DNA from 4 places in the Propionispora vibrioides genome. Region 2 is predicted to be linked to each of the others. Evidence: riboswitches for the same ligand, from Rfam matches in the RefSeq annotation. Region 2 holds a riboswitch; each other region holds the start of a gene.

Region 1 (7,359 bases), on a different contig from region 2:
CCACATCGCAAAAAATATCACAGCCCTGCTTTAGCGCCTGGCAACCCGCTGCCACGGCAGCTTCATGAATCCGGATTACTTTTGCATAGTCCGGGTCACCGGCCGCATGAATAATCCGGGAAAAAATTTTTATCGCTTCCGATGACAAATGCAGCCCGTCCAGATAGGGGGCGATAATCTCCATGCTGCGCCGCTCAATAGCCATCGGATCTTTTATAAATTCCATCATATAACCCTCCTCGTGTGTGGCGGTTTTTACATCACCGGCAGCCGTTTACCGCACGGCTGCCAGCCATGTGTTTATTGACATAAGCCAGCACCTCTGCAAAAGAGGAAACCACCGTTTTATAAGGCAGCACCGGCCGGTCAATGATCACCAGCGGCAGGCCGAGTTCCCTGGCGGCCGAAAATTTGGTGTCACTGCCGCCAATTTGACCGCTGTTTTTGGAAACCACCACCTCAGTCCCAAACTCCTTAAACAGCGCTTTGTTTAATTCATGGGAGAACGGCCCCTGCAGGGCGACAATGTCGCGGGGTTGAAATCCCAGTTCCAGACATTCCGTCAGAACACCCGGTTCCGGCAGAACTCTGGCAATTAACCGGTGAACAGCCGGGTCGGCCGCCGCCTTAAAGACTTTCAAGTGACGGCTGCCGGTAGTCAAAAAGATGACCTTCCCCAGAACCATCGCCTGCTTAGCCGCCATTTCATAATTGGAAGCTTTATATAATTTATCGTAAGCCGGTAGCGCCGCCTGCGGCCGCTCGTAGCGCAAATAGGCCACACCGCAGTTTTCACAAGCCTCCATGGCGTTGCGCGAAACATTGACCGCGTAAGGATGACTGGCATCGACCAATAGTTCCACTTGCTGACGGCGAAGCAACTCTATCATGCCGTCCGTATCCAGCATGCCTTCCTGGGCCTGCACCTGACTCTCCGACGCCAACTGCCGGCCATACTGGCTGACCACAGAAACTATGACTTTATAGCCTTTTGCCAACTGCGCCGCCAGTTGCCGGCCGTCCTGCGTCCCCGCCAGCACCAGGATCATAGCTTATAGCCCCGCGGGGTTACCATGCGGGCGTCCCGGACATAGGTATGGCTGTTGCCGACAATAACCAGCGAAAACATATCAATATATTCTTTGGTAAAGTTGGCCAGGTCACTGATAACAACTTGTTCCCTTTCCCGCGTTGCATGACCGACGATGCCCACCGGGGTAGCCGGCGAACGGTGCTTCAACAGAATTTCCCGCACCTCTTCAATTTGCGTGACCCGTTTGGAGCTTTTGGGGTTGTAGATAGCCACAACAAAATCACCGGCGCCGGCCATTTCGGCCCGCTTCTTGATCACATCCCAGGGAGTCAGCAAATCACTCAGGCTGATGACGGCAAAGTCATGCATGAGCGGCGCTCCCAAGGCGGCAGCGGCGGCGCCCACGGCGCTGATTCCCGGAATGACCGTTACCTGGGGCCGTACGTCGGCCGGATATTGGGCGGCCAGTTCGAGCACCAGACCGGCCATGCCATAAATTCCCGGATCGCCGCTGGAAATGACGGCAACCTGCTTCCCGGTCATAGCGATCTCCACCGCAGCTTTGCAGCGGTCAATCTCCTGCATCATGCCGGTACTGACCACTTGCTTGCCGGCAAGCAGGTCCTGAATCAATTCAATATACGTATCATAGCCGACGATGGTCTCTGCCGCCAGAATCGCTTCCCTGGCCCGCAGGCTCATGTCGGCGAGATTGCCCGGACCGATACCGATAACCGCTACTTGCTTAAGGCAAGCGCCACCGTTACCCGTCCGATTTTCTGTTTGTGCACCAGCAGTTTGTCGCTCTGTCCCGCCAGTAAAGCTGCCGCTTCGCATACATTTCCCACTCCTATCTCCTGTTTGACAAAACTTGAAATTCCCAGTCCCTGTTGATCAATCGTATCCTGCAATTCATCATTATTAAAAAAACGCAAAGGTACCTGCAAAGCAGTACCGGTTTCCAGTAGCCCTGCCTCATCGGCCTTCACCACACTGCTGCCAAGGACAGCGATACTGCACAGGCTTCGTCCGTTCTCGGTCAGCACCTGTTCAATGGCCTGCCTAATCTCCTGCGCCGTCGTTCCCCGGCGGCAGCCAACTCCGACGGCCAGCACAGGCGGCCGGATATAAATATGAGGTACCGGCGCGTTCCACAACTTATCGCTGAGAATAACCGCAGCATCCATGGGCTGCGCCAACTGCGCCAGAGACTCCCAACAGATGCCCAGTTCCGCTGCAGCCGTACGGATAGCTGCCTGACCGGGCAGCGTATCATCCAAAAAATATTTTACCACACCGTCATTGGCGATGACGGCGTTAACGGTTTTTAACTGAGCGAACGGTTCCAGGGCAAAATCCAGTTGTTTAGCCAGTACATCCGGCGCCGGCCGCTGCGCCAGATCGGTCGCGGTGGTAATCACCGCCTCAGCACCAATCGTCCGGCTGATCTGAATGGTCAGAGCATTAGCGCCGCCCAAATGGCCCGACAGCAAACTAATCACATGGTGACCGTCATCGCCCAGCACGACCACGGCCGGATCATGCCTTTTATCCCGGATATGGGGCGCAATGACGCGAACTACAATTCCCGTAGCCATGATAAAAATCAATCCCTCATAGCGGTCAAAAATCCGGCCTATCAATTCTCCCAGCGAATCAAACTCTTCCGCCCCGTCTACCGCAGCCCGTCCCGCTTTCACATATACCGTAACCGTTCCGGGCAGTTCCCGGGCCAGGCGTGCCGCTAAAGCGCCCCCTCTTTTCGTTACCGCTATCGCCGCTAATCGCATGAGGCATCACGGTACATGTGCCCAAACTCCGGAGCATATAGCCGGGACAGCGCGTAATCACTGCCTAGGCAATGGCCCACCACAATCATGGCCGTCCGGTCAATGCCTTCCGCCGCCACCGTTCCGGCAATGGTGGCCAGTGTGCCGCGAAATATTTTTTGCTCCGGCCAGGAAGCCTTTTGCACAATGGCCACCGGCGTGTCCGGCGAATAGCCGCCGTCGACCAGTTCTTTGACCACCGTATCCATCATGTGCACACTTAAAAAGATGCACATGGTAGCATTATGGGCAGCCAGGCTGACAAGTTTCTCCTTATCCGGTACCGGGGTCCGGCCTTCCAGCCTTGTCACAATGACGGTCTGAGAGACCTCCGGCAAGGTGTATTCACATTTCAGCGCCGCCGCCGTAGCCAAAAACGAGCTGACTCCCGGTATTACCTCATAGGCAATATTGTGCTTAACCAGCGCGTCCATCTGTTCTTTAATCGCCCCGTAAATACTGGGGTCGCCGGTATGTAAACGGACCACCTTTTTTTGTTCGGCCACAGCCTTGACCATAACCTCAATCACTTCCGGCAAGGTCATCTTCGCGCTGTTATAAATGCTGGCCCCCTGCTTAGCCAGCGACAGCAACGCCGGATTGACCAGTGAGCCGGCATAAATGATCACATCGGCCTCACTGACCAACCGCTGCCCTTTAACCGTAATCAGTTCCGGATCGCCCGGACCTGCACCGACAAACCAAACCTGCATATCCATTCCTCCTGTATCTCTACACGCTACCTGCGCTTTTTACGTTCGCCTCAGCCGCGATAATATAAATGGGATTAAGAGCCTGCATCATATGGCTGGATGCGACTTTACGCAGCCTTGTCACCTGGGCGCAGATGGTTTCCACGGAAAATTCCGGACAACTGTCCAGAAAGGCCAGCGCCCGCTGCAGCGTTTCCACGGTCACAGCGGTGACAACCAGCCGGCCGCCCGGTTTCAGCAGTTGCCAGGCCTCGGTTAAAATAGCCTCCAGCTTCCCGCCGCTGCCACCGATCAAAATCACATCGGCCTGCGGTAACCCCTGCAGGGCTTCCGGCGCCGCCCCCGCTATCGGCCGGACCACCGCCGCAAACCGGGCCGCGTTCTGCTTGATCAGTTCAATGCCCTCCGGCTCCCGCTCAATCGCATATACCTCGCCGGAGCCGCTTTGCAGGGCCGCTTCAACCGACAGCGAACCGGTTCCGGCTCCAATATCAATCACCGTATCGCCGGGATTGATTTTCGCCCGCGCCAGTACAAGTATCCTGATCTCGGCTTTTGTCATCGGAATATTGCCCCGGATGAACCGGTCGTCGCTGATTCCCACATGATAGGTCATGCTTTCACCACCATCACACAATGTGAATATCCTTCCCTGTTACTTAACTCCTCTAAGGTAGCCGTAACAACCTGTTCATTCTCATAGGATAGCGCCAGGCAAACGACTGCCGGCGTGGCAGCCGGCCAGCCGGCCCGGAGCAAGTGCCGGGCGATGGTGCAGGAATTGTTTTCACTGTCTGTTAAAATCCCCAGTTTTTTATCACACCGGTAAGCCAGCCCTGTTTCATCCGCTTTGCGCCCATGCAGGCTGATCAGTGTGGCATCCTGCCAATAATCGCCTGTACGGGCAAATGCCAGTTGCAGGGAACTGATGCCGGGAATCACTTCGATGCACCCTTGGGGAAACTGGCGGCGAATCGCCGGCAACAAGCTGTAAAACCCCGGATCACCGGACACCATGACAACCACATCCTGCGCAGTCAGTTCCGCTTCTATATAAGACAACACGCCGGCAATATCGCCGTCAATGACTTTGCTTTTCACACCGGCCGGCGCCAGCGTTTCCAGCGCCCGTTTGCCGCCCACCAGAACGCGGGCCTGCTCAATGGTTCGCTTGGCAACCGGCAGCAGATAGTCCGCCGAGCCGGGGCCGATACCTACCACAATTATTTTATGTTCCACCCTAACTTCTCTCCTATCTTGACAGCACCTGCATCCATGCCCAATATAGCTCCCTGCAGCGTGACAATAACCGTTCCCACTTCCAGGTCCTGAAACACATACCGCATAGCCCGGTGAGTGGCCCTCTCCGCCAGCACTGCATATACTTGCCGCAAGCCGGCGTTTTCAATGATCGGCAGCGCGGCCTCGGTGGTGGCGCACCGCAAAATGGCCTGCACCGTCTGCTGTGACGCCCCTAACGCAGCAGCATAAGCCGCCAGTGTCTCCATGCGTCCGTCGGCCATACGGTTATGAGTGTGAAAAATGCCAGCCGCCACTTTGCAAATCTTGCCCAAATGTCCAAACAGCAAGACCTGCTTCATCCCGTACCGAACGGCCTGTTCTAACATGAAGCCGATAAAATTGCTGGTTTGCACAATCTGCTCGGCCGGCAGACCGCATTGTTTTATCGCAATGTCCTGGCCGATTTTGCCCGGCGCAAAGATCACCGTATCATAGCCGAGCGCCTTAACCACACTGATTTGAGGCGCTAAAGAATTTTTAAACGCCTCTTCCGACATGGGCTCCACAATCCCGGTTGTACCGATAATCGACAGTCCGCCGGCAATTCCCAGCACGGGATTCAAAGTACGGGCCGCCAACGCTTCACCGCCGGGAATGGATACGGTGACAACTGCGCCCCAGCCCGGTGGCAGAGCGTCCCGGACAGCCGACAGAATCATCTGGCGCGGCCCCGGATTAATGGCCGGTTCACCGACAGGCACGGACAAGCCGGGCAGCGTAACCGTTCCCACGCCGCTCCCCGCTCGTAAAACAATATCCGCGCCTTCCGCCACTTCCACTGCCGCCTCAATTGTAACGCCATTAGTAATATCGGGATCGTCACCGGCATCCTTCACAACCGCTGCTTTGCCGCCCCGTTCGGTTCTGCTGCTGCCGGCAATGACAACGGCGATAGGCTTTTGCTGCGGCGATAATACAACAACCTGTTCCACCGGCTGCCCGCGCCAGGCTGACACAGCGGCCTTGGCTGCCGCGGCCGCACAGGTACCTGTGGTAATCCCTGTTCGCATTTGCTTGGACAAACTAAAAAACCCCCTGTGACAAAGGGGTAAAAAGCAACACAATGTAGATTTTACCCACCTGCCCATCTTTCGTAGGTCATAACGGTGCGTGTTAAAATAGGCAGGTCTCCTGACTTCGGATCAACACATACCCGCACCTTCCCGGTTATCCCAGTGGCTAACGCGAATATACTCCCCATCACAGTGGCGGGACCGCTCCGGAATTTCACCGGCATTCCCTTTTAAGCATGACAAGCACCTATTTCCTTCCTTATTCAGCTACGGCAATATCGTCTGAAACCATCCTGCAACACCGGGAAATCACTCATTCTAGGTAACCACTGATTAAATGAACCTGCCGGCCTGGCGAGAGATTTTTTCGTCTGGCAAAGAAGTAAAACCGCAGGAATAGCGGCCCCTATGGCAAGGTTTTGCTGACGTAGCCAGGCGGAAAAAGATCCGTCAGGACGCGCAGCGTGAATTAATCAGTGGTTACCTATCAGCGGTTCCCTTGCAAATTTTGTCTTATTTTATCTTATTCCACCCCGGCGCCTTGTTTTCCTGCTTGGCCGGTCCGTTAAGACACTGTTTATTATTCCTGAGCACGTACACAGCCTGACGAACCCTTTTCCGCCAGACCGACAGGCTCATTACATCAATGGTTCCCTAACAGAGCCAGATTATACAGACAGACCGGATGTAAAAAGGAAACGTTCAACCTTGCCTGAACGTTTCCCTCCGAATAGCTACCGCTGGGCATATAACTGTTTACCCAAAGCCAGGGCTTTTTGATTTTTTTCTTCCGTACCGCGCGGCACCCGGGCCAGTACAGCCTTGGTTAAAGACTCTTCACTAACCGCGCCGGTCGCGGCCACCAGCGCCCCGAGTGCAATGATATTGGCAAACATGGCATTGCCCAGTTCCTCGCGGGCTGTCCTGGTAATCGGCAAGTCAATCACTTCGGCCTCACGGCCGGAGATTTCCTTTACCAGCGTGGAATCCGCCAGCAGTTTGCCGTTTTTCTTTAGAATACCGGCATACTTGTTGCAGGCTTCCTGGCTCATCACCAACAGAATATCCGGCGCCAATACCTTGGGATAATCAATCTCTTCTTCACTGATAATGACTTCGGCCTTACTTGCTCCGCCACGGGCTTCCGGTCCGTACGACTGGGTCTGTATGGCCTGTTTTCCGTCAAGAATGGCGGCCTCCGCTAAAATGATGCCGGCCAGAATCAACCCTTGTCCGCCGGTACCACTTAAACTGATTTCCAGCATTACGCCCTGCCCCCTTCCTGCAGCCGTGCCACCAATCTGGCATACTCCGCCGTATATTCCGCCGTGGGCGAATGGTAGAGCTCACCGATAACAAACTTGCCGGTCATTGCTTCCGGCGTCATCTTGGCCGCGGCCTTCACCATAACGGCATGGTCACGCTGCCATAGCAGCATGGCTGCCGCCGTAGGCATTTTGTTTTTCCGG
Region 2 (7,359 bases):
CCTGGCTTACCAGATTGTCGGTACCAAAGGCCATGGCTACGGCGGTGTCCATATCCCCCTGGCGCAGTATGCCGCAGCTTACGGGATAGGCGTTTTCCCTTAGCGCCCGGATAATGGTGCCAATCGTACCGCCGCCGCCAATTACATGTATCGCCTTACCGGGTTGTCCGGCACTTCTCCTATCATAGGTATGAATATCCAATTGGCCGCTGATATAGTTCTCGTACACGGCTGACTGCAGCCCAAAAGCCTGATATAAATGCTCCGGTGTTACCACTTGGGAAGGAGGGCCATCGGACAATATCCCGCCTGCCGACAGCAGAATCAGCCGGGAACAGAATTTAGCTGCCAGCCGGATGTCATGAACGACGATAAGTACGGTCTTGCCCTCCCGGCAAATTTGCTGACAATAACGGAATATTTCCTCCTGATAAGAAAGGTCAAGACTGGCAGTCGGTTCGTCAAGAAACAGCAGCGGCGTTTCCTGAGCCAGTGCTTTCGCCAGCATAACCCGCTGCCGTTCTCCCCCCGACAGCTCATGTAATGGTCGCTGAGCCAGGTCGCCCACACCGGCAAAGGACATATATTGCCGGGCAATCGCGTAGTCGGCCGGGCTTTCATTCTGCCACCAGTGCAGATAAGGGTAGCGGCCGGTCAGCACGGCATCCAGCGCCGTTATCCCGAAGGAAACCTGCACTTCCTGCTGCATATAAGCCACCTGGCGCGCTCTATCCCGTTCGCTCATCGACAGCAGCGGTCTACCAAATAAAAGCACCTCACCTTTACTGTAGGGCAACAGACCACATAAACTTTTCAATAGCGTACTTTTGCCCGACCCGTTAGGACCAAGGATGCCAATAAGCTCTCCAGGTCCTGCCGTAAGCGTCACGTCGCCGATTACCGTCTTTTGACCGTAACCCACCTGAATATGACGGATATCAATGATCGTAGCCGACTCCTGCATCATGACAGACCTCCCTTTTGTTGCGCCTTATACAGCAAATACAAAAAATAAGGCGCACCGACCAAAGCAGTCATGATTCCTACCCGAATCTCCAATGCTGGCACAATAACCCTGCCCAGGGTGTCACAAAACACAAGAAACAAGCCGCCGGCCAGTGCACAGGCCGGCAAAAGCACACGATGCTCCGGTCCCGCCAACAGCCGCATCACATGGGGAACCAAGAGGCCGACAAATCCAATCGTACCCGTTACACATACGGCGGCGGCCGTAGTCACCGAAGACAGCAGTAAAAAAGTCAGGCGCAGCCTGGCCACAGGCATTCCCACCGCACGGGCTTCCTGTTCCCCTAGAATCAGAACGTTTAACTGCCGCGCCATACAGCACAGGACGATAATGCCCAACACCACCGGCCCGGCAGCCATATAAACATGCTCCCAGCGGCGGTAGTCCAGACCGCCGACCAGCCAGAACAAAAACTCTCTGACCCGCTGCTCATTGAGTACTGTCAATATAGCCGACGTCACGGCACCCAGCAGCATACTGATCGCCACCCCACCCAGGAGCAGCATCGCCGGCGACAGCTTCCCCTGACGCAGCGCCAGCAGCACGATAAGCCCGACAGCCAGGAGAGCTCCCAGCAAGGCACATACGGGCATGTAAAAGATGTTTAGCGAAGTCAAGCCCAGCGCGATGGCACTCACCGCCCCCAGAGCGGCTCCGCTGGAAACTCCGATAATCCCCGGATCGGCCAGGGGATTATTAAAGATCCCCTGCAAAACAGCACCGGACACCGCCAAAGCGGCACCGGCCAAGATTCCCACCAGAACCCGCGGCAGCCGGATATGCCAAACAACGGCGGTCTGTTCCGCCGTAGGCATTGCAACCTGACCGACAGGAAGCGCCAGTTGCTGTCCGGCAATTGCCAGCACGCTATCGGCCGGCACCGTCACCTGTCCGGTCATCAATGACCAGCCTACCGTGCTCAGCAAGGCGACAGACAGCACGGTAAAAAGCAGGAACTTGCCTCTTAATTTATGTAATATGTTCATTAATCAGCCTCACTTGGTATTCATATAATCCGGATAAGCCGCTTTGGCCACTCCTTCAACGCCAAATACAATATACTGGGAGGTACAACTGAGATACCGTTCGGGAATGACTTCCAGCCTGTCTGTTTGTACGGCAGGAACACTCTGCAGTCCCGGATCGCTCATGATATCCGTCCGCGAAGTCTCCTGATTTGCTTTCCCTTGATAGTCCCAGGTCGGCAGCAGCAAAACATCAGGCCGGGAAGCAACCAGTTGCTCCTTGGTCATCATATCATAGGGTCCAAGCCCGGCTTTTACTGCCGCACTGACCGTTCTGGCCTGCTCACAGATATCGGCAAACGTACTGTCCTTCCCGCCGGTTGCCCCGGCCGCCGTCAGCTTGGCAACGACTTTCTCCTGCCCGGCTTGTACAGGGTCCAGTTTTCGCCGGACCTCGGCCAGTTTTTCCTCCATCGTCCGGACCAGTTGTCTGCCTTGCTCTGCTTCCCCCACGACCTGAGCGATGACAGTAATGGTTTGTTCCACTTCCTTAATCGTGTGAGGAGTTTTATAGACGTATACAGGTATACCCGCATCACGCAGCGTCTGGGGTAAATCGGCCGGCAGCCAGTCGGCCACCAAAACCAGATCAGGGTTCAGCGCAATCACCGTTTCCGCCTCGGCCCGTATTTTATGCGGAACCGTTCCGGCCTGCTCCACAATATTCGATATACTCGCATCCTCCGCTAAATGAGTCAGGGCGGCAATCCTGTTCGCCGGTACCAGTCCGGTGATGATTTCGTCGGTTCCCAGCGTCAGAGAAACAATGCGCTGCGGTTTATGGGTTAACTGCAGAGGGTGCCCCTGACTGTCGGTCACCGTATAATCTTCCGCCACCGGCTGCTGTTGCCCGGCGCCATGGCCGCAGCCGCTCAGCAACGCCATCAGCAGCATCCATATGAATAAGACGCTCAGCCATCTTTGTTTCAAAAAGGTTACCTCCTTACGCTAAGGCGTATCTTCAAACTATCCAAAACGCTCCCTGACGGCGCTTTTTATGCCATACTTCATTACATTTTTTTTTGGAATAGGGGCCGCTATTCCTGCAAAAATTCGCGTGCCCCTTTGGGGTATAATCCGCCTGGCGCAAAAAAACCTCGCCATGGATCATTCCGTTAGCTCGAAGACACGCCTAAGGCCTGCTGCTGCTGAGTTATTTTCTCGCTCCAGTCTTGCAGCGAAGTCTGGATAAATTCATGCACCACATACTCCGGCTGTATATATTGAATGAGTTGCCGGACTGCCGGACTGCTAAACGGCAGATGCTCATCAATTCGCAAAACATGGCTCATAGTTTCCGCCATGGTATATTCCGTCTTTAGCTTTTGCCTGCTTCGCCTTACATATTCCCCTGATAGGGAACGGTGCAGATGAATGCCTTTGATGCGTTCTTTATATTTGCCCAGTGCCTTTACTGTGTCGATAATATAGGCCACGCCCTCTTCTTCCGTTGTCAATGCCGGATTGGTATTCATCAAGTGACCGGTATCCAGCATAATGCCCACTCTGGGATGGGCAATTCCTTCCAAAAGCCGGGCCGTCAAATCCCTGTTGGTGAGAGTCATTCCCGGCCACCAAAGATTTTCCAGGAGCAACGTCATATGCTCCGGTATTTCTTGGACCAGACTATTCAATACTTCCAGAGCCGCCTCCACTACTTCGCAATCATTATATCGAAAGTTCCAGTCGAATGCTTCGCTTGGAGCAGTATGACTGACATGAAACACCGCATACCGGGCACCAGTCTGCCCGGCGGCGCGGATATTCTCCCGGTACAGTTGAAGCCAATCTTCCCGGTGTAAACCACCATAGCAGGCTTTGATTTCTGCCTCATTCTTAAAACTTTTCGCCAGAGCCTTCGTATCGCCCCGCCAAAAATCCAGCCAATAGGGCCAAAACCGCAAATGCACGCCATAAACCCATTCCGGCCGGTGAATACGGCTGTCCCAGGCATCGCAGAGCATAAGCTCCAAACCGTCGAGCTGATTCCGTTCCAGAAACAGACGAAGACAGGTGGCGCTATGGCTGATTAAATCTAAATCAGTTTGGTAGTTGGATAAGTTTACAAGTTGCAGCATGACTTCCTCACAAAAATAAAATTACGAGAGAAGATCCCCGGCATCAGGCATCTTCTCTCTTTCCTCTGTTGCTTAGAATTGATATTGAACTCCGAGTTGATAGTTGCGGCCAGGGCTGGTATACCATTCACCAGGACTACCGCCATAGTCGGATCTGGCATAGGACTGTTCTGCATAGAACTTATCTAACAAATTATTAACCCGCAAAAAGGTTTTTGTATTGGGGGTTATTTTATAGTTCAAGGCCAAATCCCATACCCAATAGGTGTTTTCAGGAAAATAGTTGCTATAAGCAGCACTATTTTGCGGACCTGGTTTATCAAACACACCACGGCCCTGCAAATGAACATCGTATTTTTCCTGACGATAATCTACTCCTACATTCCAGTATCCTTTGGGAATACAGCCATCTACATTTTGCGACCGTTCAACCGTAGGATCGATAGTAGTGTGAGTATAACCGATATATGTACTCAATTGCTCCGTCAACTTTTTGTTTAACTGAATGTCCCAGCCATGAGCTTTTTCATCAAAATTAACGTACTTATATGAACTCATGTCAAACCCTACGGCATTGCTGGAATCTCTTCTGAATAGATGAAATGCGGTGCTCAACGTATCACTTAATTGATGATTCACACCAAGTTCCAGATTGTCACCTTTTTCCGCTTTCAAATTATAATTGCCGTAAGTGTCATTAAACACTTGATAAGGGGTCGGCACAATAAAATATTTATTATAAGAAATATAGTAATTTGTCTCATCGCTGGCTTTATATCCGATATTGACGTGTGGCGAAGTATTGGAACCGTATTGCGTACTGTCATCATAGCGGATGCCGGAAGTCAGCTTCCATCGCCGGTCCAAATCCCACTCATCCTGAACATAGTAGGCAGAATTGCTGATCTTTTTATTCCCGCTGGAAACCACTTTGTCCCGTGAATATTCAAAACCACCGGTAACGGTGTGATTGTCGGCAAAGGTTTGAGTAAACTCGTCCTGCAACCGCATAGTTTTTACTTTTGTCCAGGATGTACCTATACCCATTCCCCAATAGGGATCATTGGTTTGGAACGTATTATCATATACACCATTATAAAAAGTCAGCCGGTTTTTTAGATTGTCCGTTAATTGATTATTATAAATCAATTTCCAATTGTAATTATCCATATTCCCCGGATTACGCTGGCTTAGATAATAATTCGTTCCCGAATACATATAGTCCGACTGATACTTCTGATAGTCAAAGGTTATGTCCGACTTTTCATTAATCGCCTTAGTCAGTTTAAAGGTTGTGGTCTCTGCATTACGGTGCTCTGGAACCGTAGTGCCGTTAGCATCCCTATAATCTCCCATGATATCCTTCTGGCTGGTAACAACCCAACTGTAATCGCCTGATTTGCCTTGATTCATGAAAGCATAGTTTTCCTTATCATAGCTGCCGCCGGTATAGGTCAGCGTACTTTTGTTTTCCTCAGCCTTTCGCGTAATAATCTGAATAACCCCGCCTTTGGCATTTGCCCCATATAGAGAGGCGGCGGCTCCTTTTAGTATTTCAATTCTTTCCACATTATCCAGATTGCCGTATGCGGCGGCAGCAAAATTAACCCCTGCCGCATCCACTCTGACACCGTCAACTAATACAACGATTTTATCGGAACCGTTAATTCGCAGCATGTTCGACGCTTCATAACCAATACCTGTACCGAAATTATTGATGGTTACACCGGGTACATTCCGTAAGGCTTCCGATAAATCAGAGTAATGCTGTTCTTCAATATCCTTACGGGTAATCACCGTCAGGTTGGCATTAGATTCTGAAAGCTTTACCGGTGTCTTGGTAGCTGTTACTACGATGGGATCAAAATCAAACTGGTTATCCTCGCCTTCCGCCCAGGATATTCCCGGGATTTGGCAGAGAACGGCGCTGCTGAGCAAGGCACAGAGCACGGCTTTACTGTGTTTTCCTTTCCTTTTCAATGTTTTCCCCCCAATAAAATAAGTCCTCCACGCGAGCGGGAAGGACTTAGAAAATAGGGCCGCTCAATCAAAAATCCCGGCACATATGTAGCCGGGATGATAGATGAAAACGAAAGACCTGCATCTAAAATCCCCTTCCCATCGCTCGTGGGTCAAACGGTGATTGTCAAACAGGCAGTTCTCCTGGCTCTGAATCATCGCGCAGCCAAACCTTCCCAGGATTTTCATCCCAGTGGCATTTTTTTGGCCTTGCTCCTCATTACAGTGGCGGGACCGCGCCGGCATTACACCGGACTTCCCTATTAAGCCTTACGGCACCTGTTTCTTACTATGTAGTTTGTACTATTTATAACTTTCGTGTTAAAAATAGCACATTACGGTAACGATGTCAAACGGTTCAGGTGTGAAATACTGTATACTATTGTAAAAGCTCAGTTCCGCCACTCTTTCAGGCAATGCTTGCCCCACGCATCGGCCGCCAGAATGGCTGCATAGACTCCGTCGACAGTAACGGCAAAGGGCTCATTATGCACCGTTTCGCCGCCGGCACAAACTGCTTCTGCCACTTGGTAGATTCTCTCATCGGAAACTTGTTTTACGCCGATGTCCGCCAAGGTGACCGGCAGCCCAACCTCGATGCAAAACTTTATAACCCGCTCGATTTCTTCGGTCTTTCTATTTTCCATTACCAGTTGCACCAGCGTGCCGAAAGCAACCTTCTCACCATGATACATCGCATGAGTTTCCGGTAACAGGGTAAACCCGTTGTGTACGGCATGCGCTGCCGCCAGCCCGGAGCTTTCAAACCCCAGACCACTGAGTAAAGTATTGGCTTCTACAACCTTTTCCACTGCCTCCGTAACGACGCCCTTCTCCACTGCCAGCTTGGCCGGAAAGCCATAGTCCAGCAAAGTATCAAAGCATAGCCGCGCCAGGCATAACGCCGCCGCAGTGGACAAGCCGCCTGGTAAATTAAGCGCCGGAGCTTTGCTGCAGGCCTCAGCCTCAAACCAGGTGGCCAGCGCGTCACCCATGCCGGACACAAACAAGCGGATCGGCGCCTTGGCGATAATTGACGTATCCACCAATACCAAATCCGGATTTCTGGGCAGAACCAGATAGGACTCAAAGACTCCCTGTTCGGAATAAATAACCGACAAAGCACTACAGGGTGCATCGGTGGCAGCAATGGTAGGTACAATCGCCACCGGCAGCTTGGCGTAATAAGCTACTGCCTTAGCCACATCCA
Region 3 (7,359 bases), on a different contig from region 2:
TTGACTGACGACAACGAAACGGTGGGGAAAATAGACCGCCAGTATTCATTGGATTAATGTTGACCAGGTACTAATTGCACAGGAGAAACATTAATGGTATTCATGTCGAATAGTATTAATGTTTCATTTTCCCAAGAAGAAAGAGCATTTCTGATAAAAAATGCAAATTATCCCTCGATAATCCTTGACTTTACCAGTCAGATTGATTAAAATGTTTTTATGAGATTTATGCCATGTATTCCATTAGCCCCGGAATTCAGGTTCAGAATCTAACCAACCCGTAACTTTTGCAACAAGGAGGGATACTATGAAAACAACATTTATGGCAAACGCAGCCAACGTAGAACGTAAATGGTATGTTGTAGATGCTGAAGGCAAGACTGTAGGTAGATTAGCCGCTGAAGTAGCCAAAATTCTTCGCGGAAAACATAAACCGACTTTTACTCCGCATGTTGATACAGGAGATCATGTCATCATAGTAAACGCAGCTAAGGTAGCGTTTACCGGTAAAAAATTGATCCAAAAAACATATTTCCGTCATTCCGGTTATCCAGGAGGTACTACCTTCACCACTGCCGGAAAAATGCTGGCTGAAAAGCCGGAAAGAGTCCTGGAAATCGCTATTAAAGGCATGTTGCCGAAGAATAGCCTGGGACGTCAAATGTACCGTAAATTGAACGTGTACAAAGGTGCTGAGCATCCGCATGCCGCTCAACAACCGGAAGTACTGGAACTTGATATTAGATAATACCGGAAAGGAGGAACATGAGTATGGCATTAGTTAGCTACTACGGCACAGGCCGCAGAAAAACTTCGGTTGCCAGAGTTCGTCTGGTTCCGGGAGAAGGCAACGTGATTATCAACGGCCGTCCGCTTGTTGAATATTTTGGTTTAAAAACTCTTGAACTGATTGTAAAACAGCCATTAAATCTTACTGAAACGATTGGTAAGTATGATGTATTGGCTAAGGTAGAGGGTGGCGGTCCTTCCGGACAGGCAGGCGCCATTCGCCACGGCATTTCCCGTGCTTTACTTAGAGTGGATCTCGAGTACCGCCCGTCTTTGAAACAAGCAGGCTTCCTGACTCGTGACCCCCGTGAAAAAGAACGCCGCAAATACGGTCTTAAGAAAGCCCGTAAAGCATCGCAGTTCTCGAAACGTTAATTTTATTCAAAGCAAGACCCGCATCAACTCTGGTTGGTGCGGGTCTTTTTCTATTTGCCGGAATAGGTTAAGCTGTTATTTTTCAACAATTTTACTGCATAAAGAATACTTAATGAAGTACCAATTGACATTTCAGAAAAAGTGCAGTATAGTAAGCGAGAAAAATAACAGATTTGGAACAGGTGCAATTGCGCTTAATAGAGAAGCCGGTACAAGCCGGCACGGTCCCGCCACTGTAAGGGGAGTCGCTCACAAGATGCCACTGGATATATTTCTGGGAAGGTGTGAGCCGACGAGGAACCTGAGTCAGGAGAACTGCCTGTTCAACAATCGCCGCTATGACCTGCGAGTGATGGGGAGGGGGATTTGGTTTGTTTGCAGTTTTTGCATGAGCCTTTTTCTTTGCATATGTGTGCGGAAAAGGCTCTTTTTTATTTTCAAGTCAGGAGGAAAAATTATGCGTTATTGGTATAAAATTCACCGCTGGATTGGTTTCATTTGCCTGCTGTTCTTTCTATTGCTTTGTCTTACCGGGCTGCCGTTATTATTTAAGACGGAAATCCATGATTTTAATCTTTTAGACAAAGAAAATATGCATCCCGCCTCAGATTACGGGCAAATCTGGAGGGAAGTAGACGCCGGGGAAAAATTAGTGAAGGAAGGCTATTCCGGCAAGTCGATACGAAGTATTTCGGTTCAGCCCGATGAGGGAAGAATACTATTTCGGGTTCAGGACAAAGACAGCAACAAGCCGGTCGCTGCCCGGTTAAGCATGGGCGGCGAGCAGCTTGCCTATTATCCGTCAGACCATACCCTGCAGCCCTGGCATCAGGAGAAAGTAAAATATCCCTGGCTGGCTGAATTCATGCATGAGATGCATCGTCTGCATATGTATCTTGGTATGGGCAAGGGCGGGATGGTGTTTTTAGGCTTCATGTGCTTTTTGAGCCTGGTCTCGGTTGTGTCCGGCTGCGTGCTTTACGGGCCGTTTATGAGGCGAAGCCCCTTTGCCCTTATTGGCAAGCGCAGTTGGCGGGAGCGGTGGTTTGGCTGGCACAAGTTTTTGGGCATTGCAACGGCTGTTTGGGCAATTATTTTATGTTTTAGCGGCGTTGTTATTGTTATTTTTTCACTCAGCTACGGTTTGTATATTCAGGATTCGAAGACGGCGGTGAAGGACTATTGGCAGTCAGCTCCGGCGGCGGGAAAACATCTTTCCCTGGCTGAAGCCAAAACTTTTGTAATGGAAGCCTTTCCTGACGATGTGATCCTTTCGCTTGATTTACCGGATAGAAGGCAATCGCCGGCGGCTTATATTTTCTACATTACACCGGCGACAGAGAATCCGCTGGACTTTCTGGGGCAGCTTGTTTTTATCCCGGACAGAAAAGGTATGGAGCCGCAATATTTCACCAAACCTTTACCGGATTATTTGTTTTTTGCCGGCTATATGCTGAAACTGCACATCCACAATCACGAACTGCTTATTTTAAAGATTCTATGGGCTCTTCTGGATATCGCGCTCATTTTTGTTATTCTCTCCGGTCTGCTGGGGTGGCTCAGGAAAGGTGAAAAAATAGAACGCTCTTCTGTTGCCACGCCATCGCTCAACCGGCCGACAGCATCAACCTGGAAATGGCCGGGCATTCTGGCCGGCTTGAGTCTGCTGGGCCTGGTTCTTCCCCTATACGGAACAGTGGGGGAATTTGCCGGCACCATTGCCTGGCTGGCTGTAGCCTTGCTAAGTATTTTCTTATGGCGGGAAAGAAATTCCCAAGGGAACGCCTAATTGATACTTACTGCAAATTTTTCAATCAGATTTATATAGGTAAACAGAAAAAAGCTGGAACAGTGATATTACACTGATTCCAGCTTTAAGAATAATACCGGCATTGTTTTTCTATTTTGCCAGGACAATGGGTTGCAGTTTGGCTTCCTGGGCTGTATCCGGCCCGAGGTAATTGTGTTTGACCATGGCGCCTAAGACAATGGCCTGTCTTCTTTTGGCTGCCGCAAAATTGACGTATGGCGAATTCAGCGAGGGAGCATTGGGCAACCCGGCCAGCATGCTGCATTCGGCCAGATTCAGTTCAGCCGGCTTTTTACCGAAATATTCCTGGCTGGCCTGACCGAGACCGTAATTGCCTGAACCGAAATAGATGGTGTTCAGATACATTTCCAAAATTTCATCTTTTGAGTAGCGAAGCTCCATATCTAATGACAGGAGTGCTTCTTCCAGCTTGCGGCCCATAGTCTGTTCATGGGAAAGAAAAAGATTCTTCACCAATTGCTGGGTGATGGTACTGCCCCCTTCAGCAATGGCACCGGCCTGCATATTGACCAGCATGGCCCGCAGGATTCCCTCCACATCAAGCCCTACATGCTGGTAAAACCGGTTGTCTTCCACGGCAATGATGGCTTGTTGCATAGTAAGGGGAATCTGATTGAGCGGGACATAATTCGTTGTGTCCAGTTTATCGCGGACGGCGCTTTTCAATGCCGCCAGCCGGTATAGTCTGCGCCATAGTCCCGGTGCATCGGCTGTTATGGCGGCATCCTTCATTTGTGATACCTGCTGTGATACTTGTTCGGAGACCAATCCTTTCGTTGGCGGCAGGACGGAAACCACGTTGGCGCCGCCGGCCCACCAGAAGGAGGCTAGGAACAGAATCAGAAGAAACAGGAAAAATCGACCTTTGCGCATATATCCTCCTACTTAAGCTAGTACCTTATCAACCCTAATCCTGTGAATAATGACGGTCTATTTTCCGCAAGCCTTCGTTGTCGTCAGCCGGCATACTAACGGTATGCCTCCTTCCTCCGCCTTGTCTCGCGAAAAATAGCCTCGCCATTATTCTTACAGTTTTAGGATTGACAAGGTACTGATAGGTTTCTGCTATTATTTTACTCTACTTATCCCTTTTTGGCCATATGTGGCTAAACTACGCATAGCCCGACGCCCCGGTGAGTATGATGATAGGGAGAACTGGCTGGTTATTGGGGATGGAGGGTGAGCATGTGGATTTTGTCCTTAAAGCGGAAAAACTGGCAGCCGCTTTTGTTGTTTGGTGCGGCTGTGCTGGTGCTTAATTATTTGGCTATCCGTTTTTTAGCGGCCGATTCGCTGGAAAATGTCAGCCTGGAAAGTTTGCGGGGAAGGCAGATCGCCATAGATCCGGGGCATGGCGGCATTGATACCGGCGCCAGCGGTTATGGCGTGGTCGAAAAGGAAGTCACTCTGGCCATTGCCGGGAAGGTGACAGCCTTGCTGGAGAAAAACGGGGCTACTGTGTTTATGAGCCGGCAGGAGGATATTGACTACTACACCCGTGGCAAGGGCGGTAAACGGAATGATCTTCTGACCCGGATCGAGCTAATTGAAAAGGCGAAGCCGGAGCTGTTTGTCAGTATCCATTGCAATGCGATCAAAGGGCCTGAGCAGTCCGGAGCCCAGGTGTTTTACAGTCCTAAATTCGAAGTCAATAAGCAAATTGCCGAGACCATGCAGCAGGCGTTAAAGAATTTTCCTCCCGGCAACCGTCGCCAGGCTAAGCAGGATATGCACATTCTTATTCTCAACGCGATTAAGGTACCTGGCGTGCTGGTGGAAACCGGTTATCTGACCAATAAAAAAGAAGCGACCCTGTTAGCCGATCCCGTTTATCAGGACCAACTGGCCGAACATATTGTTAAAGCCTTGGCGTATCATTTCAGTCAGAATGCGGGACAATAAACATGAACTGTGTAGTGGCAGGTTCATATGTTAGTCAAAGGACGCAGGACGAATTTTCATCTGCAAGGCGGAGGAATGAAGCGTAGTGGCTCCTACACCGATTGACGACAACGAAGCAAATGGAAATTCAGACAAGTAATTTGATTGAGATATGAGCTTGTTACTACACTGGGTGATATTCGGGAGGAAGCGATTCTAATGAATAATTTAGTGGCCTGTGCATTGATGCCCCATCCACCGGTTATGATACCGGAAATCGGCAGAGAAGACATACAGAATCTGGCGGCTACTGTTAAGGCAGCCGAACGGGTGGCGCAGCGGATAAAGGAAAATAACACACAGACGGTGGTCATTTTAAGCCCCCACGGACCGGCTCTGGAAGATACGATCTGTGTCAGCATTCACCCGCGCCTCAAGGGCAATCTGGCTGACTTTGGGGCGGCGGAGGTTATGCTGGCTTTTGAAACCGACGGTCTTTTGACAAGACACATCCTAAAAAAAGCCGCAAGGCTGGGTGTGAACGTCATGGAGCTAACCGACGATCAGGCCAAAACACACCAGCTTTCCCTGGCCCTTGACTATGGCTCGCTGATTCCTCTCTACTATCTGCACAAGGGCGGTTTCAAGGGGCAGCTTGTCCATTTGTCGGCCGGCGGGCTGCCCTATGAGGAAATGTATACCTTTGGAAAAGCGGTACAGGCGGCTATTAAGGCCGTGGGCAAAAAGGTGGCGGTCATCGCGTCCGGTGAGCTGTCCCATCGTCTGTCGGACAAGTCGCCCCAAGGGTACAGCCCGCAGGGAGCCGAGTTTGACAAACAGGTGTTGGCGGCAGTGGCCAGCTTAAACAGTAAGGCTGTTTTGACAATGGACAAGGAACTGGTGGCGGAAGCCGGGGAATGCGCGCTGCCGCCTTTAGCGTTTTTGATGGGCGTGGTTGGCGGCCTGGACATGAAGGCCGATGTCCTGGCCTATGAAGGGCCTTTCGGTGTCGGCTACGGAACGGTATTAATCCAGCCATTGGACAAAATGAATTAATCATATAAAAGAAAAGGACCTGCTGACCGGAAGTGCGCGGATAAGCAGGTTCTTTTTGTTATAAGGGTATACCGCTCGGGGGTTAGGGCGTGTTTTCAAACTATCCGAAACACTCGCTGAAGGCGCTTTTTGCGCTATGGATCATTCCGTTAGTTTGAAAACACGCTCCAGGTAACCACTGATTAATTCACACTGCGCGTCCTGACGGAGCTTTTTCCGCCTGGCTGCGTCAGCAAAACCTTGAAATAGGGGCCGCTATTCCTGCGGTTTTACTTCCTTACCAGACGAAAAAATCTCTCGCCAGGCCAACAGGTTCATTTAATCAGTGCTTACCTAGTGAATGGCTTTCTTTTTCACCCGGCCGCCCATTACATCATGGACATCGGTGATGGTGACAAAGGCTTCCTCGTCTTTTTCCTGGACAATTCCTTTTAATTTAGCAATTTCTAAACGAGTCATAACCGAATAGAGAATCTTCTTGGGCGCACCGGTATAGCCTCCTTCCCCGTGGAGCACCGTTACGCCACGGCCGAGACGGGCCATTAGAGCAGAGGAAATTTCCTCCGGATTCTCAGATACGATGATAACTCCTTTAGACTCATCTAAACCTTCAATCGTAATGTCGATCACTTTGAAAGCGACAAAGTAAGCCACCAGGGAATACATGGCTTTGTCCCAGGTATAAACCAATCCGGCGCTGCCTAAAATAAACAGGTTAAAGAACATAATGATTTCGCCTACGGAAAAGCCGGTTTTTTTATCCATGATAATGGCGATAATTTCGGTCCCGTCCAGCGAACCGCCATAGCGGATAATCAGTCCGACCCCGACGCCGACAATGATGCCGCCGAAGACCGCCGCTAAAAACAGGTCGGTGGTCAGTTGCGGTACCGGGTGCAGTATGGAAGTCCAAAACGCCAGCGAAAGAACAGAAAATAAAGTGGACAAGGCAAAGGTCTTACCGATTTGCATATAACCGAGGTAAAAAAAAGGCAGATTCAGCAAGATGAGAAAGATACTCATCGAAAAACCGCTTAGGTGGCTGGCCATAATCGAGATGCCAACAATGCCACCGTCAATGATCTGATTGGGAATCAGAAATTCTTCCAGGCCGATAGCGGCAAAGATAGAGCCGAGGAGCAGCATGAAATACTTTTTACCGTAACGGACAAATGGTGAGGCTGGTTGTTGTTTTACCAATAATATCATCCTCCTTTGTTAACACGCTCTGTATATATAATTATACTATATAAATCGGTGTGAGTCCTGCCTGGTTTGCCGGCAGATTTTTTTCTCTGTTATAGTGTGTACTCAAAGACTCCCGGTTAAACCTCGGTTTATCCCTCAAACAAAGCTGAAAATACAATGGTTGCGGCTTCCCTGCGGACAGGCCGGTGTGATAAGATTAGGATTAGATGCAGGTATGA
Region 4 (7,359 bases), on a different contig from region 2:
CCAGTTGCGGGTTGTTTGGCCGCTGGATGTATTTTCACCGCTTTCAAAGGTATAGTTAAGATAGGAGGACCAGGTTGGGGTCATCTTGCTCTTCAGTTCAAATTCAATGCCTTTAGCCATACCGCTGTCCATATTGTAGTAAGCGGTAACCGAATTTTTGGTTGCCTTAGCAATTTTGTCTTCAGTTTTAACCCGGAACACAGTAACGCCCAGTGAGGTTTTCTGGTCCATTTGTTGCTTCATGCCGATTTCAAAGGTGTTTGAGGTCTCCGGCTTTAGATCGGGATTGGCTTGTATGGAACTCATGGAAGTTCCGGCTCGGCGGTATAACTTATAGATTGTCGGGGGATTGAAGGAGTGACCGTAACTGGCGTAATATTTGGTCCGATCATTTTGAGCATATGAAAAAGCTATTTTTGGGCTCAGTTCGGTAAATTCGGCGGAGGGATAATCCTGTCTGGTACTGCTGACTATGCAGTAGCCGCCTTCTTTATTGTACTGATCCAGGCGAAGCCCGGTATACATGGTCCAGCGGTCGGATACGGCATATTCATCCTGGGTGAAAATAGCCCAGGAGTTGGTGGAACCTTCGCTTTGGGTGGTTAAAGCCCCCGTTGTGCTCCAGTCGCGCCAGTGACTCAGCTCGTAGGAACTGTAAGTCATTTTTTCCTTTATCCAACTAAAGCCGGAGACGATGGTATGGCGGCTGAAATCCCAGGTTTTTTGGGCATCCAGATTATAATTTTTGCTGGGATACAGCGCCAGGGTGCCGCTGCCTGTCCAGTTGATTGAGTTGGCGGAAGAACTGGCAGAACTGTAACCTTCTTTTGTCACATCGGACAGACCCAGCCCGACAGTGATCTTATTTTCTGTATCTTCGTATTTGAGTCTGTGAAGATCCTGATCTCTTTCACCAACATATCCCAGATAAGCGGAAGGTTTCAAGGTCACATATGTATTGTCCTGGGTTAAGACGGTGCCGCCGAAGATGGGATTGCCGTTGCTATCATAAGCGTAGGTGAAGGGATTGTTGTAGGAATACTGGTAGTTATTATGCATATATGAGTAGGAGATTGTTTTACTTGTATCCAGTATGTAATTCAGGTCGATAAAGTAATTCTCACTGAGTTTGCTTTTTTCGCCGCGGCCGCCAATTATGTAGCTGCCGTTACTAAGCTTGGGCAGTGTTACGCTTGCAGAAGCCGTACCTGAGGCGCTGCCGCTGGCCGTGGAATAATAGCCGGCATAGCCGTCGGTGGAGCGTTTTTCATAACCGGTGCTGAAGGAAAGCTTATCGTTGGCGCTGCCGCCAATTCTAATTCCCCGCTGCCAGGTATTGTTGCTGCCTGTTGACAGGGTCAGATCGGTCTTTACTTCACCAGTGGCCGGATTCGGTTTTTTGGTGATAATATTGATAACGCCGGCAACCGCATGGCCGCCGTAGAGCGAGGAGCCGGCTCCCCGGACAATTTCAATTCTTTCCACGTCGCTGATGGGGAAAGAATCCCAGGCTACACTGCTGTCAAAAGAGGTATTTATCTGTTGGCCGTTGTACAGGACAAGAATATTGCCGCTGCTGAAGCCGCGTATCGACAAGGCATCCTTTGTTTCTGCCGTAGGTTTTACATACAGGCCGACTTCATTTTGCAAAGCTTCCCGTAAACTAAAAACATTGCGCTTCTTTAAATCTTCCGCAGTGATGACCGTCACATTGGCCGGCACATTTTTGAGTCTTTCGGCGACTCTGGTTGCTGTAACGATAAAGTCGTCAAAGGTATATTCCGGAACTTGGTCTGATGCTGTTGTTGCCGTTTGTTCTGCCGCCTCCTGGCTGCTTTCGGTTGCCACCGGTTCCGCCGAAGTTGCCTCCGAAGGAGCTGCTTGCACCGATGTGGCTATTGTCATACAGGTCAGCAGCATAATTCCGAATCTTTTTGTAGTAAAATTCATCTGTTCTCTCCCATTCCTCTGTTAATTTTGAAATAAAAGCAAACATACCTTTGACCGGAAGCAAATAAAAATGAGCTTTTCCCACGCAAAGAAAAGCTCATTGTTCATATTCACAATAAGTAAATCCCCTTCCCATCGCTCGCAGGTCAAACGGTGATTGCTAAACAGGCAGTTCTCCTGGCTCCAGTTCATTGCTCCTTCGCGCCTTCCCAAGGCTGTCGCCCCAGTGACATAATTGCGAATTTGCTCCCTGATACAGTGGCGGGACCGCGCTGACTTTACATCAGACTTCCCTATTAAGTCCTTTCGGACACCTGTTTCAATACGATATGAAATTTTTGGCTATTCACTATGGGTTATCGTATCAGTTGTTTTTCCTGTTGTCAATGCCTGGTTCGACAAAAAATGCATACTCTAAGGGAGGGCAACGGCTATTGACATTTCTCTTGTAAACAGCGTATACTGTATGAAAACACATATGTTGATCGCCTATGATCAGGAAGAGTACACATAATGCGAAGGTTGCAGCGAGCCAATGGTAGTGAGAGTTTGGCACTGTTCGGTATGTCGAATGGACCTGTGAGGTGCAGCCCGATCCAGCCAGGCTGGGGTAGGCGCTGCCGGAGTCTTTCGCCGTTATAGCAGGAAAGAGGATATCAGACAGTGTTGTCTCGTATCTTAGCGTGAGCGGGCTATAGTTATATGGCCAATCAGGGTGGTACCGCGTGAGTTAGCACAACCTCTCGTCCCTACAGTCGTAGTGATGAGGGGTTTTTTGTTTTTTCTTTATGGCAAACTGTTACTGTTAACCGGCCGGGCCGGACAATACATCGAAGGGGGAATGGGAAATGGAACAGAAACCGGAACTTATCCATTATGAGGCCAAGGGAGGAAAGTATCGCTGGGTGGCTGTCACTTCACTGCTATTGGCTATTGGCGCCATTTTGAAGATGGTTACACCGGGTATTGCCGGGGTGACTCCCAACTGGACCATTGCCATGTACTGCATTGCGATAAACCTGATCCGCCCTAACCTGGGGCAGGCGATCGGCATCGGGCTGGTAGCCGGTGCGGTTAATATTCCTTTTTCCAAGTCGGCCTTTCCTTACGGAAATCTGGTCAGCGAACTGGCGGGAGCCGTCGTTTGCACCCTGCTGGTCAGTGCCTTGGCTGAACGCAAACTTGGTTCGTTAAACATCCGGCCGGCTGTAACCGGCTTCTTGAGCACCGTAACGAGCGGGCTGGTGTTTACCGGCATTTTGAAGGTGGTGCTGTCGCTGCCGCTGGAGGCCTATCTGTATGGTATGCTGCCGGTGGTATTTGTGACGGCCGCCATCAATACGTTAATCACACAACTGCTGTATTTCCCGGCGCAACGGCTGTTCGAGGCCAAGGGAGGCGCGTCATGTCCGAAATCGTAATTGACGGTCTGAGTTATCTGTATCCCAAGGCTGCTAAACAATCCTTGGAGAATGTGTCGCTCCGTATTGCCCCGGGGGATTTTGCGGTACTGACCGGCTTTAACGGCAGCGGCAAAACGACGCTGTGCCTGGCAGTGGCCGGAGCCGTACCGCTCTACTATGGGGGCGCTATGGCGGGACAGGTAAGGCTCGGACAGGATAAGACCACCGATTTGGGGATTTGCGAGATTGCCGAAAAGGTGGGGCTGGTTATGCAGGATTATGAAAGCCAGCTGGTGGCCTTGACGGTCGAGGAGGAAGTCGCCTTTGCTCTGGAGAACCGCGGGATGAAACAGGCGGATATTGCCGTAAGGGTGAAAGAGGCACTGGTTCTGGTAGGGCTGACCGGGCAGGAAAGCCGGCGGACAGCGGATTTATCCGGCGGACAAAAGCAGCGGCTGGCCATTGCCTCGGTGCTGGCCACTAAACCGCAAATTCTGGTGCTGGATGAACCGGCTTCCGCGCTGGACCCGGAAGGAACGGCCGGTTTATACCGGCTCTTGCACCGGCTGAACCGGGAACAAGGGCTGACTATTCTGGTGGTGGAGCATGACCTGGCGCAGGTATTGCCGTATGCATCCCAGTTTATTTTGCTGGGTAACGGCAAAGTCGAACAGGAGGGGAAACCGGCTGAGGTGCTGCGTTATATAGGCAGCCACAGCCGGTACGCCTGCTGTCTGCCGCCGTTATGGCAGATAAAACTGAGTTTGGAAACCAAATATGTCTGCTGGAGCGATTGGAAAACAGACGAGGATGCCGTGCGGGAACTGCGCGACAATCTGGACAGTCAGGAGGCCGGGAAACGTGCTTGTATGTAATCGTGTCAGTTTTGCCTATCCCAAACAGAGCCCGGCCGTGGACGATGTGTCGCTGACTATCGGTGCCGGTGAATATGTCGCGGTAGTCGGCCGGAACGGCAGCGGCAAAACCACGCTGACCCGCCTGATTATGTCGCTGATCAAACCAAGCCAGGGGGAGATTACTTTTGACGGCAGCAGTACAAGGCCTTATACACCTGCCGACATGGCCCGTCATGCGGGATATGTGTTTCAAAATCCGGCGCGGCAAATGTTCCATGATACGGTGTTGGCGGAAGCGGCCTATGGACCTTTGCAACTGGGCTTCTCCGGACAGGAAGCACTGGGCCGGGCCGGGGCGGCGCTGCTGCGGGTAGGGCTTGCTGGTCAGGAAAAAGCCTATCCGGCGGCGCTTTCCAAAGGGCAGAAACAATGCCTGGCGGTGGCTTCGGCGCTGGCTATGGAGCCGCGGCTTTTGATTCTCGATGAGCCGACCAGCGGACAGGACGCGCGGGATAAGGCGGCTTTTATGGATATGCTGGAGCAACTTCAGCAGGCAGGCCTGGCTATCTTGCTGATTACCCATGATATGAACCTTTTGGCGGAGCGGGTGCCCAGAACCATTGTCATGGCCGGCGGCAAGGTGTATGACGGCGCGACGGCGGAGCTGTTTCAGCAGCCTATGGTGGCGGAGTGGGGACTGACGCCGCCGGCGCCGGTGTATATTTCCCGGCAGCTTGCACCGTACGGAATCGGTTTGGCTACGGCAACGGATGAGTTGGTGAACGCTTTAAAAATGCGGGAAAGAGGTGGCTTGGATGGGTAACCTGGCGCCTTTGACCAAAATTATTTTTACTATGCTGGTATCCGTCTGGGCGGTAGCGCTGGCTTCACCGTTTGCCTTACTGCTGTTGGTGGCCGTACAACTGGCATTGCTGCTGGCCGGTAGGGTGGAAGCCAAAACCTACAAGGCGGTTGCCCTGTTGGGGCTGTTTGCCGTCTTCTTGTTTATCTTACAGTATGTGTTTGTCCGGGATGTGCGGCTGGCTATCGTCACCGGGCTTAAAATGCAGGCCATGGCCATGGTGTTTATTTTGGTGCTGGCTACGACCCGGGTACAGGATCTTACGGCCGCGCTGGTCGCTCAGTGCCGCATTCCCTATGAATACGCGTTCATGTTTACCTCGGCCTTGCGGTTTGTGCCGGATTTTCTCAGCGAAAGCCAGACCATTCAAGAGGCGCAGGCTTGCCGGGGGTACAGCACCAGGGGAAATCCGGTCAAGCGGTTGATCAATTATCTGGCCATCGTTAAACCGTTGGTGCTGCGGGCTATTAGCCGGTCGGAAACGATGGCGCTCAGTATGGAACTGAGAGGCTTTGGCAGCTGCCGGCGCAGTGTTAGTGCGAGGGTTGCGCTAAGGACGGCCGATTATGCGGCCTTAGGTGTGATGCTGGTTGTTACGGCCGGTGTTTTTTATAAGCTATAAGCCAGTGCGGATAAAACCAAATGCCGGACCCCACGGCTTCTGCCACTCCAAGATAGTGTTTTAGCGAAGTTGGCAAGGGAAATAAAGGAAAGGAACCGTTCGTCGGAAGACGGGCGGTTTTTATTTGTTTTGAGGGGGAATCCTGTCTCTTTTTGCGCTTGCCTAGCGGAATATGGTAAGATGGAGGAAGGGCGTGTTTTCAACTATCCGGAATGTTGCCTGAAGGCGCTTTATTGCGGAACCCATTACCGGTTTCCGGCGCTGCTTAGTTTGTGTACAATGGAGGTAACTATGTCGATTTGGTCCAGTTTTATTCAGTATTATAAGCCATACCGGCGAATTTTTTTCATCGATCTGGCTTGCGCGTCTGGAGTGGCGCTGGTGGATATTTCCTTTCCCCAGATTTTGTATTATCTGACTCATTATGTGTTTGTCCGCAGCGCGGCAGAAATTTTGCCGATCCTGGGCTGGATTGCTGCCGTCATGTTTTTTCTGTATGGCATCCGGTATGTCTGCCAGTATTATATCACCACCTGGGGCCATATTATGGGCGCCCATATGGAAAGCGACATGCGGCAGGATTTATTCGACCACTACCAGCGGCTGTCCTTTTCCTACTATGACCGCAATAATACCGGGGAGATGATGTCCAAGCTGGTATCCGACCTGTTTGATATTTCCGAGCTGGCCCATCATGGACCGGAGAACCTGTTTATCTGCAGTCTGAAAATTGTCGGTTCCTTTGCCCTGCTGCTCTTTCTCAATGTCAAGATGACTTTGATTCTGGCTGTTGTCACCGGTTTGATGATTGTTTTCAGCATCTATAAAAATCGCCGGATGAAGGCCGTGTTTATGGATAACCGGAAAAAGATTGCCGGTGTCAATGCACGGGTCCAGGACAGCCTGGCCGGCATCCGGGTGGTTAAATCCTTTGCTAACGAGGATTTGGAGCGGGAGAAGTTCTGCGACAGCAATGAACAGTTTCTGGATTCGAAAATCAACAGCTATCAGATTATGGGAACCTTTCAAGCCGGCAACGGACTGTTTCAGGGGCTGCTGTATACGGCGGTTTTAGTCAGCGGTGGCTTCTTTGTGGCCGAAGGAGCGCTGCGGGGTTCCGACCTGGCGGTGTACGCCTTATATATCGGAATTTTTATGAATCCCATTGATGTGCTGATCAACTTTACCGAGCAGTTTCAGCGGGGCTATTCCGGGTTCAAACGATTTTTGGAAGTCATCCATACCACGCCGGAGATTTTGGAAAAGCCTCAGGCCATGCCGCTGGGTGAAGTGAAAGGAAATATTGAGTATAAGAACGTATCGTTTCACTATAATCAAAACTCACAAGTGCTTGACGATGTGAATATTTCCATTGAAGCCGGCAAAACAGTCGCATTGGTGGGACCGTCAGGCGGCGGCAAGACGACGCTTTGTTCCATTCTGCCGCGTTTTTACGATGTCAGCGGCGGCGCCGTGTTGATTGACGGCAAGGATGTGCGGGACGTTACGCTGAAATCGCTGCGTAGCGCCATCGGCATCGTGCAGCAGGATGTCTATATGTTTGCCGGTTCCATCCGGGAGAACATTGCCTATGGCCGGCCCGAGGCGACGGAAGCGGAAATCATGGAGGCGGCCAGGCATGCCAACATTCACGATTTTATCATC

The links. Region 2 has a riboswitch for cobalamin ahead of BMW43_RS14830 (TonB-dependent receptor plug domain-containing protein). Riboswitches for the same ligand answer to the same signal wherever they lie in the genome.
Region 1: another riboswitch for cobalamin. It lies ahead of cbiD (cobalt-precorrin-5B (C(1))-methyltransferase CbiD); the one in region 2 lies ahead of BMW43_RS14830 (TonB-dependent receptor plug domain-containing protein).
Region 3: another riboswitch for cobalamin. It lies ahead of BMW43_RS12665 (PepSY-associated TM helix domain-containing protein); the one in region 2 lies ahead of BMW43_RS14830 (TonB-dependent receptor plug domain-containing protein).
Region 4: another riboswitch for cobalamin. It lies ahead of BMW43_RS13695 (TonB-dependent receptor); the one in region 2 lies ahead of BMW43_RS14830 (TonB-dependent receptor plug domain-containing protein).

What each region holds. Positions count from the first base shown of each region.
Region 1 is NZ_FODY01000001.1:335,853-343,211, forward strand. It holds gene BMW43_RS01790 (precorrin-8X methylmutase) at 1-226, opposite strand, end outside; gene cobK (precorrin-6A reductase) at 261-1,049, opposite strand; gene cobJ (precorrin-3B C(17)-methyltransferase) at 1,046-1,735, opposite strand; gene BMW43_RS01805 (cobalt-precorrin 5A hydrolase) at 1,771-2,823, opposite strand; gene cobM (precorrin-4 C(11)-methyltransferase) at 2,814-3,575, opposite strand; gene cbiT (precorrin-6Y C5,15-methyltransferase (decarboxylating) subunit CbiT) at 3,595-4,191, opposite strand; gene cbiE (precorrin-6y C5,15-methyltransferase (decarboxylating) subunit CbiE) at 4,188-4,814, opposite strand; gene cbiD (cobalt-precorrin-5B (C(1))-methyltransferase CbiD) at 4,799-5,899, opposite strand; cobalamin riboswitch at 5,982-6,156, opposite strand; gene BMW43_RS01830 (2-oxoacid:acceptor oxidoreductase family protein) at 6,625-7,155, opposite strand; gene BMW43_RS01835 (thiamine pyrophosphate-dependent enzyme) at 7,155-7,359, opposite strand, start outside.
Region 2 is NZ_FODY01000020.1:53,174-60,532, reverse strand. It holds gene BMW43_RS14850 (ABC transporter ATP-binding protein) at 1-967, opposite strand, end outside; gene BMW43_RS14845 (FecCD family ABC transporter permease) at 964-2,013, opposite strand; gene BMW43_RS14840 (ABC transporter substrate-binding protein) at 2,023-2,982, opposite strand; gene BMW43_RS14835 (sugar phosphate isomerase/epimerase family protein) at 3,168-4,130, opposite strand; gene BMW43_RS14830 (TonB-dependent receptor plug domain-containing protein) at 4,203-6,110, opposite strand; cobalamin riboswitch at 6,267-6,447, opposite strand; gene BMW43_RS14825 (glycerol dehydrogenase) at 6,542-7,359, opposite strand, start outside.
Region 3 is NZ_FODY01000015.1:68,284-75,642, reverse strand. It holds gene rplM (50S ribosomal protein L13) at 308-748, shown strand; gene rpsI (30S ribosomal protein S9) at 772-1,164, shown strand; cobalamin riboswitch at 1,328-1,501, shown strand; gene BMW43_RS12665 (PepSY-associated TM helix domain-containing protein) at 1,517-2,953, shown strand; gene BMW43_RS12660 (transglycosylase domain-containing protein) at 3,065-3,868, opposite strand; gene BMW43_RS12655 (N-acetylmuramoyl-L-alanine amidase) at 4,181-4,897, shown strand; gene BMW43_RS12650 (class III extradiol dioxygenase subunit B-like domain-containing protein) at 5,096-5,932, shown strand; gene BMW43_RS12645 (YitT family protein) at 6,266-7,078, opposite strand.
Region 4 is NZ_FODY01000018.1:562-7,920, reverse strand. It holds gene BMW43_RS13695 (TonB-dependent receptor) at 1-1,950, opposite strand, end outside; cobalamin riboswitch at 2,101-2,283, opposite strand; T-box leader at 2,433-2,704, shown strand; gene BMW43_RS13690 (tryptophan transporter) at 2,799-3,371, shown strand; gene BMW43_RS13685 (energy-coupling factor ABC transporter ATP-binding protein) at 3,356-4,228, shown strand; gene BMW43_RS13680 (energy-coupling factor ABC transporter ATP-binding protein) at 4,215-5,033, shown strand; gene BMW43_RS13675 (energy-coupling factor transporter transmembrane component T family protein) at 5,026-5,694, shown strand; gene BMW43_RS13670 (ABC transporter ATP-binding protein) at 5,986-7,359, shown strand, end outside.